Regions from separate parts of the Paenibacillus sp. FSL H7-0737 genome, predicted to be linked through region 3. Evidence: predicted binding sites of a transcription regulator. Region 3 holds the regulator's gene; each other region holds the start of a gene.

Region 1 (4,714 bases), 2.0 Mb from region 3:
ATAGTGATCAGCATAACAGGTACCATATGATCGGGTAGATTTAAAGTGGATTGAATTGCTTCCGGATCAAAGCCGATCATCGGGCAGGTATCCCAGCCTTTATCTTTGGCAATCAGCATGAAGTGCATGGCAGAGAGTGAAGCATTCCGAATAGCCTCATCTCTTTGGAAAGCATCATTTCCTTTGTATGCATTGTTAATCGTTTCTATCTCTGCATCATAATCCTCTTGACTCATAGCCCCTAAAGCTTTAAGTCCTCCGAAGATTTCTGGGGCTTTCAGATAAGCATTCTTATCCCCGAGTACCACTATTACCGCTGAGGCGGAGTGGATTTTATATTGACCGTAAGCCGCTTTACGAATCTCATCTTTTAAATTCTCATCAGAAACCACTTTATAATTGGCATGTTGAAGATTATATGCAGATGGAGCCAATCTGGCGTAAGAGAACATTTCCTCTAGTTCATTCTGAGGGATCTTCACCCCTTCAACAAAATTCATAGCAGACCTGCGGGATTCAATCAAATCTGTAAAAGCGCTCATGAGTTATTCCTCCATATGTTATGTATTTGCTTGTTAATTATAAATAAGTGATATTTATAAATGAACTAACTATTAGTTACTAACTCAAAATAGCACAGTTAATTATATTCGTCAATGATTAAATTCACTTCATTTACATTCAGCTCTCTAAGTACTTTGGAATGTCGAAGAATAATTACTATGTTGTAAAATATTGGGATGTAAATTAGGATATTAGGATACGAAAAATTTAAATTGCTTTTATTAATGAAAGGGTGGGAATGTTGAACGATACTAGAGAGCAGTTGATAATTGACTTGCAAAGAATTGAAGAGAACGATTACGAGCTTAGAAGTGGGGAGCAATTAAGGGATTATGTGAAATTGATGCTTGAGTACATAGGAGATCCACAGCCGAAGCTACGAGATGACTTGATCTATTCCACCTTCTACAAATGGGTTAACGAGAAACAATGGTTTAGTGATGCGGAGCTTCGTGAACTACTTTTGATTCTCCTTGACGAGCAGCATTTGTTCTATCACATTGGCAGCAAAGAAGATCAGGCTGTGTTCACAAGAACGTTTTCGGTACTGATCGTTGCGCTGATTCTTCAGCGGCACAGGGAACAGGCTTTTTTAGCTAGCGCAGAGTTTACAAATGTGAAGGAAGCGCTGATTAGATATTATGAGGAAGAACAGGATTTACGAGGATTTATGCCTGAAGAAGGCTGGGCTCATGCTGCAGCCCATGGCGCAGATGCCTTGGATGAACTGGTACTCTGCTCGGAGAGTGATGCTGCAATAAGAGAAGAGGTTTTGGCAGTCATCCAAAGGATGCTTTACAACGATCAGCACATATTTAGCGACGAAGAAGATGAACGGATCGCTACGATTGTAGCTACAATGATAGATCATCATTTACTTCCACAACAATCTATTGTCGACTGGATTCGCAACTTGGAGCAATGTGGGGGGTGGCCGAGAAGCCGTGGCCAGTACGTTGCTCGTGTGAACACCAAAAATTTCGTTCGTTCTCTGTATTTTAGATTGCTACCATTAAAGAACAATCCGGCAATGGTCGAGGTTTTATTGAAAGCGGAGATGAATTTGAATAAATTTACACAATAAGCATTTAATCATCTATGCATGTATAAAAAATATCGAAAATTATGACTAATTTATTTTAATGTAATAAAAATCACAAAACTTTAGAAAAAATCAAAAACTTTGTGACATTTATAACTTGATAAGTGCTATAATAGAAATATGGCGTTATAAGTTTTTATTTTTTTATTACTATTAAGCAGCAAAGCTTATTTGCAGAGGAGATTCGGATATGTCAGAAACAATCACTCAAACACAACCTGAGCAAGAATCACCAAAATTAGCTGTCACTCAAGAACAAATGAATGTTCTAGAGCAGCTATTGAAGCCTGAAGTTCAGGAGTCGTTAACTGTCTTAGTGGAACAGTTGCCAAAATTAACAGAGCTTGTCGGCGTGCTCACAAAGTCATATGACTTTGTTCAAACTGTTGCTGCGGATGAAGTCTTGAAAAGTGATACGGTAAGTGCAATAAAAGAACTTGCTGAACCAGTGGTGCATTCGGCGAAGAATATGGCAGCTACAGTGATCGAAGCGCAAGATCGTGCGAATGAAAATAGCGATGTGATCGGTGTATTTGGTCTTATGAAGATGATGAAAGATCCACAAGCACAGAAGCTTTTCCGTTTCGTAAATGCTTATCTTCAAGTTGCCGGCGAACGCAGTCAACAGAAATAATATTTTTTATATCTCATTCGTAAGGACGGAGGAAACATCATGTCTAAACATATTGTCATTCTAGGAGCAGGTTATGGTGGTCTACTAAGCGCCTTAACTGTACGCAAGTACCTGAAGAAGGACGAAGCTAAAATTACAGTCGTTAATCAATATCCTACACATCAAATTATTACAGAATTGCATCGTCTTGCAGCGGGTAGTGTTGCAGAAGGTGCTGTTGCTATGCCATTAGCTAAGCTTTTTGCAGGTAAAGATATCGACCTGAAAATTGCAAAGGTGAATTCTTTTTCTGTTGAAAATAAACAAATTACACTATCTGATGGTGTGACATTGTCCTACGATGCTTTAGTTGTGGGTCTTGGAAGCACTACGGCTTATTTTGGCATTCCAGGTCTTGAGCAATACAGTATGGTTTTGAAATCGGCAGCAGATGCTAACAGAATTCATCGTCATATTGATGAGCGTATCCGTGAATATGCGAAGTCTAAAAATCCAGCGGATGCAAGCATCCTAATCGGTGGCGGTGGCTTAACAGGTGTTGAACTTGTTGGTGAAATCGCTGATGTGTTGCCAACACTCACTAAGAAATATGGCGTGGATCCTAAAGAAATTAAACTGATGCTGGTTGAAGCAGGCCCTAAGATTTTACCAGTATTGCCAGATGCATTGATCGAACGCGCAGTGGCAAGCTTAGAAAAACGTGGTGTTCAATTCTTGACAGGACTACCTGTTACGAATGTAGCGGATAATGTCATTGACTTGAAAGATGGTCAAAAAATTATTGCTAACACCTTCGTATGGACTGGCGGCGTACAAGGAAATCCACTGATTGGTGAGTCCGGTCTTGAAGTGAACCGTGGTCGTGCAACGGTAAATGAATTCTTGCAATCCACATCACACAAAGACGTATTCGTTGCTGGTGACAGCGCCGTTGTCTTTGCCGAAGATGGTCGTCCATATCCACCAACTGCACAAATCGCTTGGCAAATGGGCGAATTGATCGGGTACAATCTTTATGCATACTTGAAGGATAAATCATTTGAATCCTTTAGTCCGATCAACTCAGGGACGCTTGCGAGCTTAGGTCGTAAAGACGGTGTAGCCATCGTTGGTGCTAGCTCAACTCCGCTAAAAGGATTGCCTGCAACCTTGATGAAGGAAGCAAGTAATATTCGTTACTTGTCACACATTAAAGGATTGTTTAGCTTAGCTTATTAATTGTATTATTGGAAAACCTGCTCTAATTTGAGCAGGTTTTTTTGTTGATCTCTAGTGGTTTCTACCATGAATTGTTAATGATTGTCCTAGTACGTAGTATTCATTTTTGATATACTATATTGGCTAATATTAACAGGGGAAAATAGGGGAGGATTACGTGATGTTATTCCGACAAAACGATGTCATTCTGTTTCAAGGCGACAGTATAACGGATTGGGGTCGTAATTATGATGATGCTTCATCGCTTGGTGTAGGTTATGCATTGATGGTCGCCGCTCGTCTGGGGCATTTATATCCTGAGAAGAATCTTACGTTCTATAATCGTGGAATTAGCGGCAACCGTGCAGTAGATTTGCAGGAACGCTGGGAGAAGGATTGCCTGAATCTGAAGCCGACTTGGGTGTCCATATATATTGGGATAAATGACACTTGGCGCCGCTTTGATTCTGGTCAGGAAACAACGCCTGAACAATTTGAAGCTGCATATCGTGACCTGATCGAACGCACGCAGCATTCGCTGGCTGCTAATTTAGTCTTAATCGAGCCATTTGTGTTGCCTGTCCCAGAAGATCGTAGAACTTGGCGCCAGGATTTGGACCCTAAAATTCACATTGTTCGTGAATTGGTACGTGAATATGGTGCATTACTTGTTCCGTTGGATGGCCTGTTTGCTGCGGCATCCGTGAAAGCAGAGCCTGCTTATTGGGCTCCGGATGGAGTACATCCATCACCTGCGGGCCATGCACTTATTGCAGAGGCTTGGCTTAAGACGGTTAGCGCAATTCAAGCTTAATCGTCTGATCATATCACTACATATTTACTTGATTTTATAAGACTAGAACCACTCATTAAAGGAGCAGGTTGTAGTCTTTTTTTAAAAATATAAGAATTTATATGCTCCATGCTATAAATTATCCTTATCGAAGGCGTTTATGCTTGTAACGGTTCGGAAAGTCGATTTCTTTAAATTTATGGACGCTGTTATAATTGGGTTATGTTTCTTTTCTTGGAGGTGGTTCGCATTAGGAAATTACTATGGGTTGTACCCTTGTTCTTGGTTGCTCTTTTAAGCGGGTGTAAGAATGAGGTGGGCTTCATCAATGCAAGGTGGATCGCCGGAGTGTCTTTAACTCCTGTAACAACTAGTGATCAGAACCAAGTTGATCGACCCGAACATTTTGAGACCCTAATACTGA
Region 2 (4,714 bases), 170 kb from region 3:
GGTAGCTGCATTACAAATAGAGGATGTCCACTACAACTATTCGGGTAAACCGGATAATGAAGCCTCCCTATTTACAGGGCTTAATATTCATATACAACATGGAGAAACTATCGCAGTAGTCGGGCCAAGCGGGTCAGGGAAGACGACGCTCGTTCGATTATGTAATGGACTTTATGAGCCTACTGCAGGAAGCATCACGGTTTATGGAAAGTCTGTACATGATAAGCTTGAAGAAGCACGCGCAATGATTACCTATGTTCCCCAAACCCCTTATTTGTTCTCAGGAACTATACGAGACAATATCGCCTTCAGTTCTAGTACAGCTAGCGAAGAGGATATTCGAGAAGCCGCTCGGCTCGCAGGTGCAGAAGAGTTTATTACGAAGATGCCCCATGGTTATGACACTATCCTAGGTGAACATGGATCGACTTTATCTGGTGGACAAAGACAACGCATAGCCATTGCCAGAGCTTTTCTTCGTGATGCTCCACTCCTTCTTCTAGATGAAGCAACTTCCGCACTCGATAACGAATCTGAGCGAATGATTCAGCAATCGCTTGATTTGTTAATGAAGAATCGAACCACATTGGTTATTGCACACAGACTATCCACCATACGTGAAGCATCTAGAATTATCGTGTTAAATCAGGGTTCGATTGTTGAGGAAGGTACACATGATTCCTTATTAGAAATGAATGGGCTATACTCACAATTATATAACATTCAATTTAAATCTTCTGAAGCAGAAGACATTAGTGCACCTGAGTTGCTTCAATTACATTCCAACCTTTGATCTCAGTTCAATGCATACATCGTAATTCATAAGTTATTTTAATTAAGGTGTATGCGTTGGAATCGAGTATAAATTATCCTCTTCTTTTAATCGTTTCATGACGAGCTTAATAAATGACTGGATATAGCTTTCTTGAAGCTCTTTCTTTCTGTGGCTCATCCATATCGAATGCTTAGAGACTACATTTTCCACTTCGACCTTGGCTAACATACCCTGATCAAGATAAGGCTTTGCTAACAACGCAGATACAAAGCTAATCCCATAACCGGCAATCACGGCTTGAATAACCTCATTTACTCCATTAAATTGCAGTTCGATCTTCGGTTGTTGTATCTTTCTTTCTTCACATAATTGTACAATTCTCTCTCTGGCTGCACTACCTTCCTCCCTCATAATAAATGCCTCAGCCATCACTTCCTCAAAGCTAACCTCCTGCTTGGCTAAAGAATGATTTGAAGAAACTACGAACACATACTCGTCCTTGTACAACTCACGATGTTCGAACACCCCTGTATGATGAGAAGGAAACGCCATATCACTATAAATCGCCACGTCTGCTTCAAAGTTATTTAATTGTTCCATGACTTCATGAGAATTTGCAGTAGAGATCTGAATTTTAACCTCCGGAAAAGATTGTTTGTATAATGATGCCCACCGGGGGATGAGTATGCTTGTGGCCAGGTAATTGCCTGCAATCCGAATATGGCCCGCAGGAAATTTATGATAATCCTCAATAATCTGCTGTACCTGTTCACCCATAGCAAATAACTTTTCAAGTGGTTCGATCAGTTTTCTCCCAATCGGTGTTAGCACCATTCTCTTTCCTATGACCTCTAATAATACGATATTATTCTCCCGTTCAAATTTGCGGATCTGCGCTGATATAGCGGGTTGACTAATGTGCAAACGTTCGGAGGCTTTGGTCACACTCCCTGTTATCGCAACATAATAAAACAATTTTAATACATGATAGTTCATTCTGATTTCTTCCTAACTATATAAAATAAAATCATATTTAACGGACCTTCGGCTTTCTTATTATAACTATACATTATGAATATTAACTATTATATATTGTTTATTTATAATTATTTATCTTATACTTACAACTATTCAAAAGGGAGGTTTCGTTAATGAAGGAGACAGTATTATTTCTAACCCGTCACGGGCAGACCGAATGGAATTTGCAGAAAAGAATGCAAGGACATCAAAATTCAGCGTTAACAACCTTGGGTGAACAGCAAGCGGAATGGTTGAGAGAACGTTTGGAAGGTGAGAATTTAGGAGCCATTTATTCTAGTACTAGTCCAAGAGCATTGCATACTGCGCAGATTTTACGAGGAAATCGGAGTTTACCGATTCAACAGCAAGCTTCATTAATGGAAATTAACATGGGCATTTGGGAAGGAATGAACACAGATCAGATTGAACAAGAATATCCATTACAGTACACCCATTTTTTCACCAGACCTGATCTTTTTATTCCTCTAGCCCCAGGTGAGACCTATAGTCAGCTTGAACAAAGAGTAACGCCGACTATTGAGCGTATCATTAACGATAATGAAGGACATGAGGTACTTATTGTCACGCATCGGATGACCCTGAAAGTCATTATGGCTCATTTTCTCAATAAATCATTGCAGGAATTAGGGGAACTACCGGATATTCTCTCTACAGCATTGTGTAAAGTAACCCTAACTGACAACAATACAACTATCGATCTGTACGGCGATACTTCACATTATCAATAAATCCTTCTCAAAAATAAAAAAGGAAACTCCGATTTAAATGGGGTTCCCTTTTTAGACTTCAATTTTAAATTTCCACACTTTTGATTGTAAAGCTGCGGACCTTCATCCATTTTCCTGAAATAAATTCGTCAATTGTTTTCGTCTTCGGTCTAACACAAAAACGATGCTTGCTCCCTTTATCAAAACCAACTGCTTCAAAAATCAGGCCGTCACCTATTTGCTCCTTAAAGAACACTTGCTTAAGTCCCAATCTATTTAACATTTCAAGCTTTACACTTTCGATATATGTGCGTGAATACTCCTTAGACATATGTGTTCCTCCTAGTAGTGGTAGTAATATTATAAGTTCAATATTAAGAAAATCAACCGAAGATCACATAATCACAAAAAGAAAAAAGCCAACCCATAGTCTATGGATTGGCTTCTACTGTATAAGTTGATTACGAAATTATTTAACTTCTGTTGTTCCAGTCACTTTTCCATCAATAACAGCTGATGTTTTCAGATCTTCGCTCGCGAAGTAGAGGTTACCATCAATAGTGGCGGTTTCAGGCAGAGTAAAGCCTTTCGCTTCTACATAAACATCGCCTTTAATCGTTCCGCCTTCAACTTTCAAATTCTCACTTTGTACTGTAAACTTTGGTACGGTTAGTGTATAAGTAGCAGTGATCTTGTGATCAGCATCTTGCGAATAAAGGGCAATCTTACGGTAGATGTCGCCATCTGCGGCTCCTTTATTACGGAATTCTCCAGCTACAACAACCTCATCAGGAATCGTTACATCATTTAGAATCGCAACAATCCAGTTTCCATCTTTGCTAACAGCCTTAGTAAATGCATCTGCTTGATTCACAATCGAAGCTGTAGTGACAGCATCTGTCTGCTCAGCAGCCGGAGCTGAAGTTGCCGCCGAATTGTTTGCTTTATCCTCATTTGCTCCACAACCTGCCAATACTGCTACCGAAACCCCAGCCACTAAAATCATTTTAAATAGTCTCATTTTCGATTCCCCCTAATTTTGATTATGAATTAATTATATATTAAAATTCTTAATAATTAAGTGAATAATTTCACAAATTTGTGTCAGTATCTAAAGCGGTTTCACAGCGCGCTCTCTTCCCGATTAAGATTCGTTCCCATGAGCCACACCTCTTCTCGCTGACTGATTTAGCTTCTTATATCTATTTACCCAAATTATAAAAATGAACACAAGCATCATTTGCTTCTTGGTATAAAGTCAATCGTTGACTCTTTTCAAGTGTTAATGATAATATTTGGAAATAAATATCTCAGCAAGGGAGAAGTTTACTGGTGAAAAAGACTACAATGAAAGACATCGCGCTACAAGCTAATGTCTCCGTTGCGACTGTAAGCTATGTTCTGAACCGCGTCGATAACCAAACCATTCCTGAGAAGACCCGCAATCAAATTCTGTCACTTGCCGAAGAACTTCATTACATTCCTAATCTAGCAGCCCGTTCGCTTGCCAATAAAAAAACGGGATTAGTAGGGATACTTGTCAATCATTCTGCTTATATGCCTCCTTGGAAACTCTATGCCCAGTTTACCTTTATCCGTGCTTTGGAACAGCGTTTAACGGATGCCGGATATCATACGCTGTTATATTCTCTTGGTACTGACCATCCTTCTCTGAATATCATCGTCGAAAGAAAGCTCGAAGCCGTCTTTCTGATCGATGTACACGATGAATCCTTCTATTCGATTTCCAAACATTTTGTAGAAGGCATCCCTTTGATTTTGATCGACAGCATGATTGAAGATAAGCTGTTTAAGCAAGTTCTTTACAATTATCGTTCAGCTCTACAAAAGGTAATGCCGGAGGATCTTTCACAGGTTTGTTTAATTATGGAGAGCTTCAATAACTCCCTACTCACTAGCTTTATCCAAGACAATCTTCCTTTACCTGAGAAAGCAATATTCAAAGTTCAAAATATGGAGGAATTGAATACAATCTTATCGGAGGGGATTTACAAAGAGGCCATAGTTATTAATGAGTTTATCGGAAGTTGTGTTGAAAGATCCGGGGTATTCGCACGTCTTTCTGTTCTATGTACCTGTAATTGCCCAGAAATGCTTGGAGAAGACGTTCAGAAATTCATATTCACTGGGGATAAATCAGCCACTGCTTTTGAACTAATGGAGGAGTTAT
Region 3 (4,714 bases):
ATCAGTACAGGTACAAGACGTAATTTCAAGAAACGTCCTCCTCTCAAAGATGAAAAAATGTAAACAGAATGATCCTAAGTCATAGCTGCTAAGAGCTCACCAGAGCCTGACGTTCTACTAACACTGTTCTAATTACAAACAGTAGTATATCACAGGTGTATATACTATATTGAAAAAAAGTGTGAAGATATTTAAAATTTTATTTTTTAATTCTTTCCATTTTATTTAATTTATTGATTTAATTCGACAAAAAAAGGGCTGTTACTCTTAAAATAACAGACCTTTTTTCGTATGAATCTTTAAATCCCAATATATAAATCCACTCTTATAGTATATCACAATTCGTGTACTAATAGTATATCAAATAATATGTCATTTTAAAAAACAAGCGAACCATAAATGGTCCGCTTGTTTCTCTTATAATGCCTTTGTTTAATTTAACGGCTAGGTAAACTGTAACCTTCACCCATTCGAGCCCCATCCGAGAACCGATAAAATTGATAATAATATCGACCGCTTTGTTTATAAAAAAGCTGCCAAGCATACTCCCCGTTATATACTCCTGGCAACAACCGCTCAATGCTGATGTCCGGAAGATCGGCTTTTATAAGGCTACGCATTTTCGCTTCAGAGGTTCCTTTACTTAGTTCTTCAGCATATACTGCGTCGGTTCCTTCAGCAAACTTCCCATCTACAGTAAAACGTACCCAAACCATCAACTCGGTCCCGGCTTCATTCTTCCCTGTTAAGACCCAGTACACCGCATTTTTATCCCACACGGATTTCTGCGCTTTGGTTACCTCTGTCAGACCAGCACTGGTTTTAGCGACATCCTTAGCGATATCTCGCTCGTTCCATTGATCTTTCATAATATAAGCATAGAACTGGATAAGTCCGAACAGAAGGAGCAGAATCAGAACTGACCCCAGGAGGATCCATTTTTTCCTTTTCTTCAAGGTACAGCTCCCTTTCTAGTAATATATCTTTTTTGATTATATAACACACCTGTGTGTTTATCCAAAGTTTCATATCCAATTCAATGATCTAATTATCAGAAACACAAAAGGCTGTAACTTTGCAATCGCAGAAAGTCACAGCCTTTCAGTTATTCGTTATGATCTTAGACTACCGTTTAAGCAGTCCATCAAATGATTCTTGCGCCTTACGACGGATTGCTTCCTCATCTAGCGTTACACATTCTCCATGTTTTACAACCTGTTTACCATTCACCCATACATGCTCAACATCCTTGGCACTGGCAGAGTATACAGCATGAGACAACAGATCTGTGTGTGGTAGCAAATGCGGCTGGTCTATATCAATCGCGATAAAGTCCGCTTTCATGCCAACAGCGAGTCTACCCACATCATTTAAAAAGATAGACTTTGCGCCATACTCTGTAGCTATACGCAGCGCTTCCGGAGCTGGAACAGCCGTCGGATCACCACTTACACCTTTATGGATGAGGGCTGCAAGACGCATCTCTTCAAACATATCCAGGTTATTATTGCTTGCCGCACCATCTGTACCCAGTGATACCTTCACACCAGCCTTTAGAAGATCCGTAACCCGAGCCACTCCACTAGCCAGTTTCAGATTACTTCCTGGGTTATGAGACACGCCTACATCATGACGAGCCAGTATCTCGATCTCTTCATCATTCAAATGAACGCCATGTGCAACAATAGACGGACGTGTGAACATTCCAAGCTTCTCTAAATGCGCTACAGGCCGAAGTCCGTAATCCACCACATTCTGCTCCACTTCGCGTTTGGTCTCGGACATATGGGTATGCATCGGTAAATCCAAATCATGTGCCGCTTGAACAAACTTAACAAAGAAGTCTGGTGGGCAAGTATATGGGGCGTGTGGCGAGATCATCGTCGTAATTCTACCATCAGCCTTACCATGCCAATTTCGTGCAAAAGAAATCGCTTCCGCAAGCTTGTGATTTTGTACTTCCTCTGGGCATAATCCGATTACACCTCTCATCAGTACGGAACGGATGCCTGATAATTCGACTACCTCTGCTACTCGGTCCATATGATCATACATATCCAAGAAGGTTGTAGTACCACCTTTTAGCATTTCCAGTACCGACAAGGAGGTTCCCCAGTATACATCTTCTCCAGTGAATTTCGCTTCCATCGGCCACATCTTCTCTTGAAGCCACACCTGAAGTGCTAAATCATCTCCATAACCACGAAGCAATGACATTGCCGCATGGCCATGTGTGTTTACCAGACCTGGCATAAACAGCAGACGACTGCCATCAACAACTTGCACATCATCTTCCATTAAAGGCTCTTCTTTTCCTATGTAAGTGATCAAATCATCTTCAATAGTCATATATCCATTCAGAACCGGCTCATCCGTTCCCGGAATAAGAAAACGCCCGCCCTTAATAATCGTTTTACTGCTCTTCATTTCCGATTTCTTCCTTTCCGTCTTTCAAATAATAAGCAAGGCTTTGCAAATCCGTTGTAAAATCGGCAGCATGAACCCGGATATTCGATGGTGTTTTTAGAATCACTGGTGCAAAATTCAAAATCGCCTCAATGCCAGACTCAATGAGAATATCTGCTACATTCTGCGCTTCTGAATCAGGCACAGTAATGATCCCAATTCGAATACCTTGCTCACGAACCGTCTGACCAAGCTCCTCCATCGGCTGAACGGTAAGAGAGTTGATTTTCCGCCCTACCTTAGGTGCATAGGAGTCAAATATAGCGGTAATCTTCATAGTATCTTTCAGATAAGCATTGTAATTAGATAATGCATGTCCAAGGTTACCGGCACCTACTAAAGCCACATTCAATTGTTGATCCAGCTTCAGAATATGACGGATTTTTTCAATAAGATAAGTTACGTCATACCCGATACCTTTTCTACCAAAGTCTCCAAAATAAGCTAAATCTTTACGAATTTGAGCAGGATTCAAATCAAGTTTTTGTCCTAGTTCTTGTGAGGAAACGGTTAATATTTCACGTTTCTGGAGATCATTCAAGAAACGCAAGTACACAGGAAGTCTGCGAACAACGGCTTCTGATATTTTATCCGATTTCATAATTTACCTCCTAATTTAAGTGATATTCTGTTCAAATCCTATCGAAATATCTGCACCTCGTCTCAAGGAAGAGCGGTATTCTTATACCGCCCTTCCTTGTAGAGTGATTAATAAGATTGATGACGTTCTTTTCAAGAAACGCCTCCGTCTTCCAACCACTCCGCTATACGAGGAACCATTTGATCCGTAAGCATATGCTCCATTTTCGGGCCAGGCAACGAATAGAGGAAATACTTCCCATAGTGAGATTCGATCACCCTTGTGTCATACACAATAACAATACCCCGATCTTGCGCTGTCCGTACCAGCCTCCCAAATCCTTGCTTGAAGCGAATAACCGCCTGAGGAACAGACAACTTCATGAACGGATTCTTTTTTTGGGCTTGTAATAACTCAGACTTCGCTTCCGCTAGGGGGTGGTTTGGCGGTTGAAATGGGAGCCTCACGATGGCCAAGCATGTTAATGCTTCACCTGGAATATCTACACCCTCCCAAAAGCTGCTTGTTCCTAACAGTACAGAAGCTGCACTGTCCTGAAAACGGCGGATCAGCTTGCTACGGCTGCCCCCCTCCACGCCTTGACCTAACACCGTGATCTCTTGTGAGGCTAGAGCCTCTTTCAGAGGATCGTAAACCTGGCGTAGCATCTTGTAAGAAGTAAACAGGACAAGCATCCGCCCACGTGTTGTAATAGCTGCTTCTGCTAGTGACTGTACGAGTGTATCGACAAATCGGGCATCGCCTACACTCCCCTTCACACTTGGGAAATCCCGCGGAATAACTAACAGCGCCTGCTCCCGATACTTAAAGGGAGAAGGCAGGAGTGATGTCATCAGACGCCCCTCTTCCGCAGCTTCATTAAGTCCGAGATTATCAATCATAAACTGGAAAGATTTATCCACAGAGAGTGTCGCCGAAGTTAGTACGATACTTTTCTTCTTGTCGAAAAACAGCTCCTTAAGCTGAGTACTAACATCAACAGGAACGGCATACAGCTGTAGCGATTTACTGCGATAATTTCCATTCGCCTCCAGCCAATATACTACATTCTCATCATTTAATCCCATAAAAAACCGTACTTGCTCACGTATAGAAGCTAAATCCTTAAATAAGCCGCTAATATCGGTAACTAGGCTATCTGAGGAGGATTGACCTTCTTGATCTCGCATCTCATTAAGCATTTTATCACCTTTACGGATAATTTCGCTTAATGTCAGATTCATAGTATTCTCTAAAGCAACCAATTCATCCCAATCTTTCGGTTTACGGGTAGGAAGTAGCCGCATGACTAACTGGCCGGCTTCTCCCGCCGCTGCATCGCTGCGTTCCGGCAAGAGGCTGAATAGTTTATCACTAAGCAGATCCCAGGTTTCTTTTACGGTAAGCAGGTCCGGATAGATTCTATCGATCACTCCGCTCCATTCAGAAGCTTCCTCACTGCCTGATGACTGAAGCATTTGGCGAAGTGTAGGAAGTTGGCCATTTCGACTATCCTTATAAAGACGCGATAGTGTATGTGCCACCGTGAAATGCTTCATATGCATGCCTAAATGCTTGCCAGCCACGTCCTCCAGATGATGGGCCTCATCTATTACAAGATGTTCATAAGCCGGAAGTAGTTGATGCCCAGCCTTAACATCTGCGAAA
Region 4 (4,714 bases), 2.1 Mb from region 3:
ATTTAAACAATCCTTACATTCCTCTCGCAGAGGACCAACGCAAGGAACTGAACCTACCGAACAATGTTAAGGATGGGGTTGTCGTTCTGGATGCTGTTGGACCTGCACAAGAAGCGGGAATACAGTTCAATGATGTAATTACGAAATTTAATGATGAACCTATTACATCCACGCTTTCCCTTCGCAAGTATTTATATAATCAGACGAAGATTGGTGAGGATCTGAAGATTACCTATTATCGAAATGGGAAAGTTAATCAGACTACAGTAAAACTTCTTGAAAAACCAGAGGAATAATATGCTGGAAGTCGGCATATAATGATATAGCAGTAATGACAAGTAGAGCGAACTACCCCTTCGGTTGAGAAGGTAGAGCTTCCTGAAATAGCGATACTCTGTATCGCTATCGGGGATCTATTTCTTCTAAAGTTTTGATAAATATGGCAATTATAAGCTGATTTAATCAATTTTGGGCTGACTGGCAACCCTTACATTGGAAGGTAATACTTATTAGGGTAGAAACGGATATATACGGATGCCAGCTTGCCTTTGCTAATCAGGTGTGGTAATATGATATCAATCATACATTTAGTCCCTAATTTTCGCATTGAAAAGGGCTGTTATATTCGGTAATACAACCTTTTTCAATGTGTGAATTTTTTCTTTGTTTGAAGATAAAAAGAACATATTAATTTAAATTTGTGGAGGTAACACACATGCAAACAGGTACAGTTAAATGGTTCAACGCAGAAAAAGGATTCGGATTTATCGAAGTTGAAGGCGGAAGCGACGTATTCGTTCACTTCAGCGCAATCACTGGCGACGGCTTCAAAACTTTGGACGAAGGCCAACGCGTTGAATTCAACGTTGTTCAAGGCAACCGTGGACCACAAGCCGAAAACGTTGTAAAACTGTAATAATAGAAGAAACCGTCCCAGCTTGTGAAAGTTGGGACGGTCTTTTTATATCTAGTTAGTCACTATTGACTTACAGGATGGGAGGAACGGCAATGAACTACCGGAAGAAACCTTTGGAAGAAATACCGGAAGAAAATACCGCGATTTGGGCGTGTACCAATGATGGATGCAACGGATGGATGAGGGATAATTTCGCATTTGAACATGCGCCTTCTTGCCGTCTATGTGACTCTCCAATGGTTCGCAGCACGAAGATGCTACCACAATTGCTTAATTCGAATGGCGATCTCAAATCGCTGAAGAAGGGTATTTCCATTACCTAACCAATGCCTTTATGAGTCAAGCTTGTTATAGAGCAGTGAACAACTTCAAGACGGTCAAACCGTCTTATTTTTTTTGCTTTTTTTAAGGTAAATTGTGATTTTTGTCACAAATCATTTGAATTTCACCGTTAAAAGTACCCCTTTGTGTGACATTTATCACAAAATGACGTCTAAATTTTTGACACAATATAATTAACGAAAAGGGGAGAAGGAAGGGAAAAATATGGATACAGTAATGCTGTCGCGTATACAATTTGCGTCGACGACAATATTCCACTATTTCTTTGTACCGGTATCAATCGGACTAGCGCTCTTGATTGCGATCATGGAGACCATGTACGTTAGAAAAGGCAATGAAGAGTACAAAAGAATGGCACAGTTCTGGGGAAAGCTGTTTCTCATCAACTTTGCAGTAGGGGTAGTTACAGGTATTTTGCAGGAATTTCAGTTCGGGATGAACTGGTCTGATTATTCACGTTTTGTGGGTGATGTATTCGGGGCTCCACTTGCAGTCGAAGCATTGGCAGCTTTTTTTCTGGAGTCTACTTTTATTGGCATCTGGATATTCGGCTGGGACAAAGTGTCCAAAAGAGTGCACTTGTTATCCATCTGGCTAGTAGCTTTCGGTACGATGTTATCCGCTTTCTGGATTCTAGCAGCGAACTCCTTTATGCAGCATCCTGTGGGATTTGCGATAAATAATGGACGGGCAGAAATGAATGATTTCTTCGCGCTCATTACGAACGGACAATTGCTGGTTGAATTCCCGCACACGGTTCTTGCTGCGTATGCAACAGGCGCCTTCCTCGTAACGGGTATTAGTGCGTATAAAATATTGAAGAAACAAGATGTATCTTTCTTTAAGAAATCTTTTCAAATTGCAGCAATCGTAGGTATCATTTCTTCTATTGGTGTAGCCGTGGCAGGCCATGCGCAAGCACAGTATTTGGTTGAGACTCAACCTATGAAGATGGCGGCTTCCGAAGGACTGTGGGGTAAGAGTGGTGACCCGGCACCTTGGACCGTATGGGCAAATATTGATCCTGAGAAGCAAGAAAGTACTGGAGAATTTCAAATTCCGTATATGCTAAGCTTCCTTTCATACAGTAAATTTTCCGGTGAAGTTAAAGGTATGCTTGAGCTGCAAGCTGAGTATGAGCAAACCTATGGCCCCGGTGACTATATCCCGCCAGTACGTACGACATTCTGGAGTTTCCGGATCATGGTTCTAGCAGGAACGTTAATGATCGTAATGGGTATGTACGCAATGTATTTAATGTGGCGCAAAAAGATGGACCGTCCAAACACTTGGTTTATGCGGTTTATGTTATGGGGAATACTGCTTCCTCCAATTGCGAATACAGCAGGTTGGGTCATGACCGAATTCGGGCGTCAGCCATGGACGGTATTCGGATTGATGACAACGGAAGACAGTGTGTCGCCTAACATTACAAGTGGTCAGGTTCTATTCTCTGTTATTTCTTTTACAGCGATTTACGCCATTCTCGGATTAGTTCTAATTGGTTTGTTTATGAAAGTGATTAAAAAAGGTCCTTATGCGATGGATAACGATCACGGGGATTCGCATGATCCATATAACGAGGAGGGCGCCCAATGATGTCTCTTAATGAATTGTGGTTTGTGCTCATTGCAGTTCTGTTTATAGGGTTCTTCTTCCTGGAGGGTTTCGATTTCGGCGTAGGGATGGAAACACAAATTCTCGCTAAGAATGACACTGAGCGCCGGATTCTGATTAACTCGATCGGACCCTTCTGGGATGGAAACGAGGTATGGTTAATTACTGCTGCGGGTGCAATGTTTGCGGCTTTCCCTGAGTGGTATGCAACGTTGTTTAGCGGATTTTACATTCCCTTTGTCTTTGCTTTATTAGCTTTGATTGCACGTGGTGTTGCTTTTGAATTTAGAGGTAAACGGGATTCAGTAGCTTGGAAAAAAACTTGGGATGTTTGTATCTTTTTCGGCAGCTTCCTCCCACCTTTCCTCCTTGCTGTGGTGTTCGCCAGCTTCATCAAAGGTTTGCCGATTGATGGCGATATGCAAATGTACGCAGGTTTTACAGATATCGTAAATGTGTATACCGTAGTAGCTGGTGTGACTGTTGTCCTTCTTTGTTTGGTACATGGTCTCATGTTCACAACGTTGCGTACAGTGGGAGATCTACAGGCTCGCGCTCGAAAAATGGCGCAAAGATTGCTTTTGCCACTTGGGGCTTTATTGCTTGCTTTCGTGGTAATGACTTATTATATGACTGATATTTTCGAACAACGTGGTTTAGTTCTTATGATTATAGTAGCGCTGGGAATTATCGCGTTTATATTATCGGGTTATTTCATGACGAAGAAGAAGGATGGCTATGCTTTTGGTATGACAGGAGCGGTAATAGCATTGTCCGTAACTTCTATCTTTGTAGGATTGTTCCCACGTGTTATGATTAGTTCAATCGATCAAGCCTTTAATTTGACAATCACCAATGCGGCTTCGGGACATTACTCTTTAAAGGTAATGACGATTGTGGCACTGACCATCCTTCCATTCGTATTGGGATATCAAATTTGGAGTTACTTTGTCTTTCATAAACGCGTTCACGAGAAGGAGCATCTTGAATACTAATGGATAAAAATTTGCTTGGGTATAAAGGAGTTAAGCCGGTATTTCTGATCGTTGGCCTCCTTACCCTGGTGCAAAGCATGTCCATACTTCTGCTGGCCAAATGGCTGGCAGAAGTCATCTCTGCGCTATTTGCAGGAGAACCTCTGAAGGAACAATGGGCTACTTCGCTATTGTTCCTTCTTGCATTTCTAGTGCGCCATGCTTGCGCCATGCTGATGAGCCGTATCTCTTACCGCTTTGCGGAAGCAACAGGCAGCAACATGCGGAGGGAAATGATGGATAAGCTCTTCCAGCTTGGACCCAGAATGGTGGGCGGGCGTGGAACCGGGGATCTTGTCACACTTGTGCTGGAAGGCGTAACAAAGTTCCGCACATATTTAGAAGCGATTATCCCTAGAATGGTAGGGATGTCAATTACACCGATTTTGGTGCTTATTTATATCTACAAGATGGATACCGCGAGTGGGATAATTCTAACGATCACCATGCCGATTATTATTGTTTTTATGATCTTGATCGGGATGACGGCTCGCAAGCAGATGGACCGTCAGCTAAAATCTTATCGCACCTTATCTAATCATTTCGTAGACTCTCTCCGTGGGCTAGAAACGCTGAAATTTCTGGGCCGCAGTCGTAGTCATAGCACGAGTATTGCCACCGTCAGCGATCGATATCGCTCGGCGACGATGCGTACACTGCGAGTAGCCTTTTTATCTTCGTTCGCGCTGGACTTCTTTACGATGTTATCCGTTGCTTCCGTCGCGGTAAGTCTCGGCCTGCGTCTGGTCAACGATCAGATGACACTGGTTACGGGCTTAACCATTCTGATCTTGGCACCGGAATA

Evidence for each region. Region 3 encodes Rex, which represses fermentation and respiration genes when NADH is low (regulators of the CRP and FNR family bind a similar motif). Its sites were predicted from a motif close to TTGTGAAATATTTCACAA; they were not measured.
Region 1: H70737_RS11145 (helical membrane plugin domain-containing protein) is a predicted target of Rex. The motif match lies at 1,707-1,724, and genes of this name have one in related genera.
Region 2: H70737_RS19605 (polymer-forming cytoskeletal protein) is a predicted target of Rex. The motif match lies at 3,603-3,620, and genes of this name have one in related genera.
Region 4: H70737_RS29325 (cytochrome ubiquinol oxidase subunit I) is a predicted target of Rex. The motif match lies at 1,332-1,349, and genes of this name have one in related genera.

The regions. Positions count from the first base shown of each region.
Region 1 is NZ_CP009279.1:2,621,925-2,626,638, forward strand. Features, by position in the region: gene H70737_RS11135 (nitroreductase family protein) at 1-542, opposite strand, end outside; gene H70737_RS11140 (DUF2785 domain-containing protein) at 806-1,648, shown strand; gene H70737_RS11145 (helical membrane plugin domain-containing protein) at 1,857-2,300, shown strand; gene H70737_RS11150 (NAD(P)/FAD-dependent oxidoreductase) at 2,340-3,518, shown strand; gene H70737_RS11155 (SGNH/GDSL hydrolase family protein) at 3,679-4,311, shown strand; gene H70737_RS11160 (YhfM domain-containing protein) at 4,639-4,714, shown strand, end outside.
Region 2 is NZ_CP009279.1:4,470,168-4,474,881, forward strand. Features, by position in the region: gene H70737_RS19585 (ABC transporter ATP-binding protein) at 1-793, shown strand, start outside; gene H70737_RS19590 (LysR family transcriptional regulator) at 836-1,771, opposite strand; gene H70737_RS19595 (histidine phosphatase family protein) at 1,927-2,544, shown strand; gene H70737_RS19600 (hypothetical protein) at 2,609-2,854, opposite strand; gene H70737_RS19605 (polymer-forming cytoskeletal protein) at 2,993-3,544, opposite strand; gene H70737_RS19610 (LacI family DNA-binding transcriptional regulator) at 3,856-4,714, shown strand, end outside.
Region 3 is NZ_CP009279.1:4,642,070-4,646,783, forward strand. Features, by position in the region: gene H70737_RS20330 (hypothetical protein) at 1-29, opposite strand, end outside; gene H70737_RS20335 (cell wall elongation regulator TseB-like domain-containing protein) at 438-956, opposite strand; gene H70737_RS20340 (amidohydrolase) at 1,126-2,427, opposite strand; gene H70737_RS20345 (redox-sensing transcriptional repressor Rex) at 2,414-3,067, opposite strand; gene dinG (ATP-dependent DNA helicase DinG) at 3,199-4,714, opposite strand, start outside.
Region 4 is NZ_CP009279.1:6,720,896-6,725,609, reverse strand. Features, by position in the region: gene H70737_RS29340 (S1C family serine protease) at 1-296, shown strand, start outside; gene H70737_RS29335 (cold-shock protein) at 716-916, shown strand; gene H70737_RS29330 (cold-shock protein) at 1,009-1,239, shown strand; gene H70737_RS29325 (cytochrome ubiquinol oxidase subunit I) at 1,463-2,857, shown strand; gene cydB (cytochrome d ubiquinol oxidase subunit II) at 2,854-3,870, shown strand; gene cydD (thiol reductant ABC exporter subunit CydD) at 3,870-4,714, shown strand, end outside.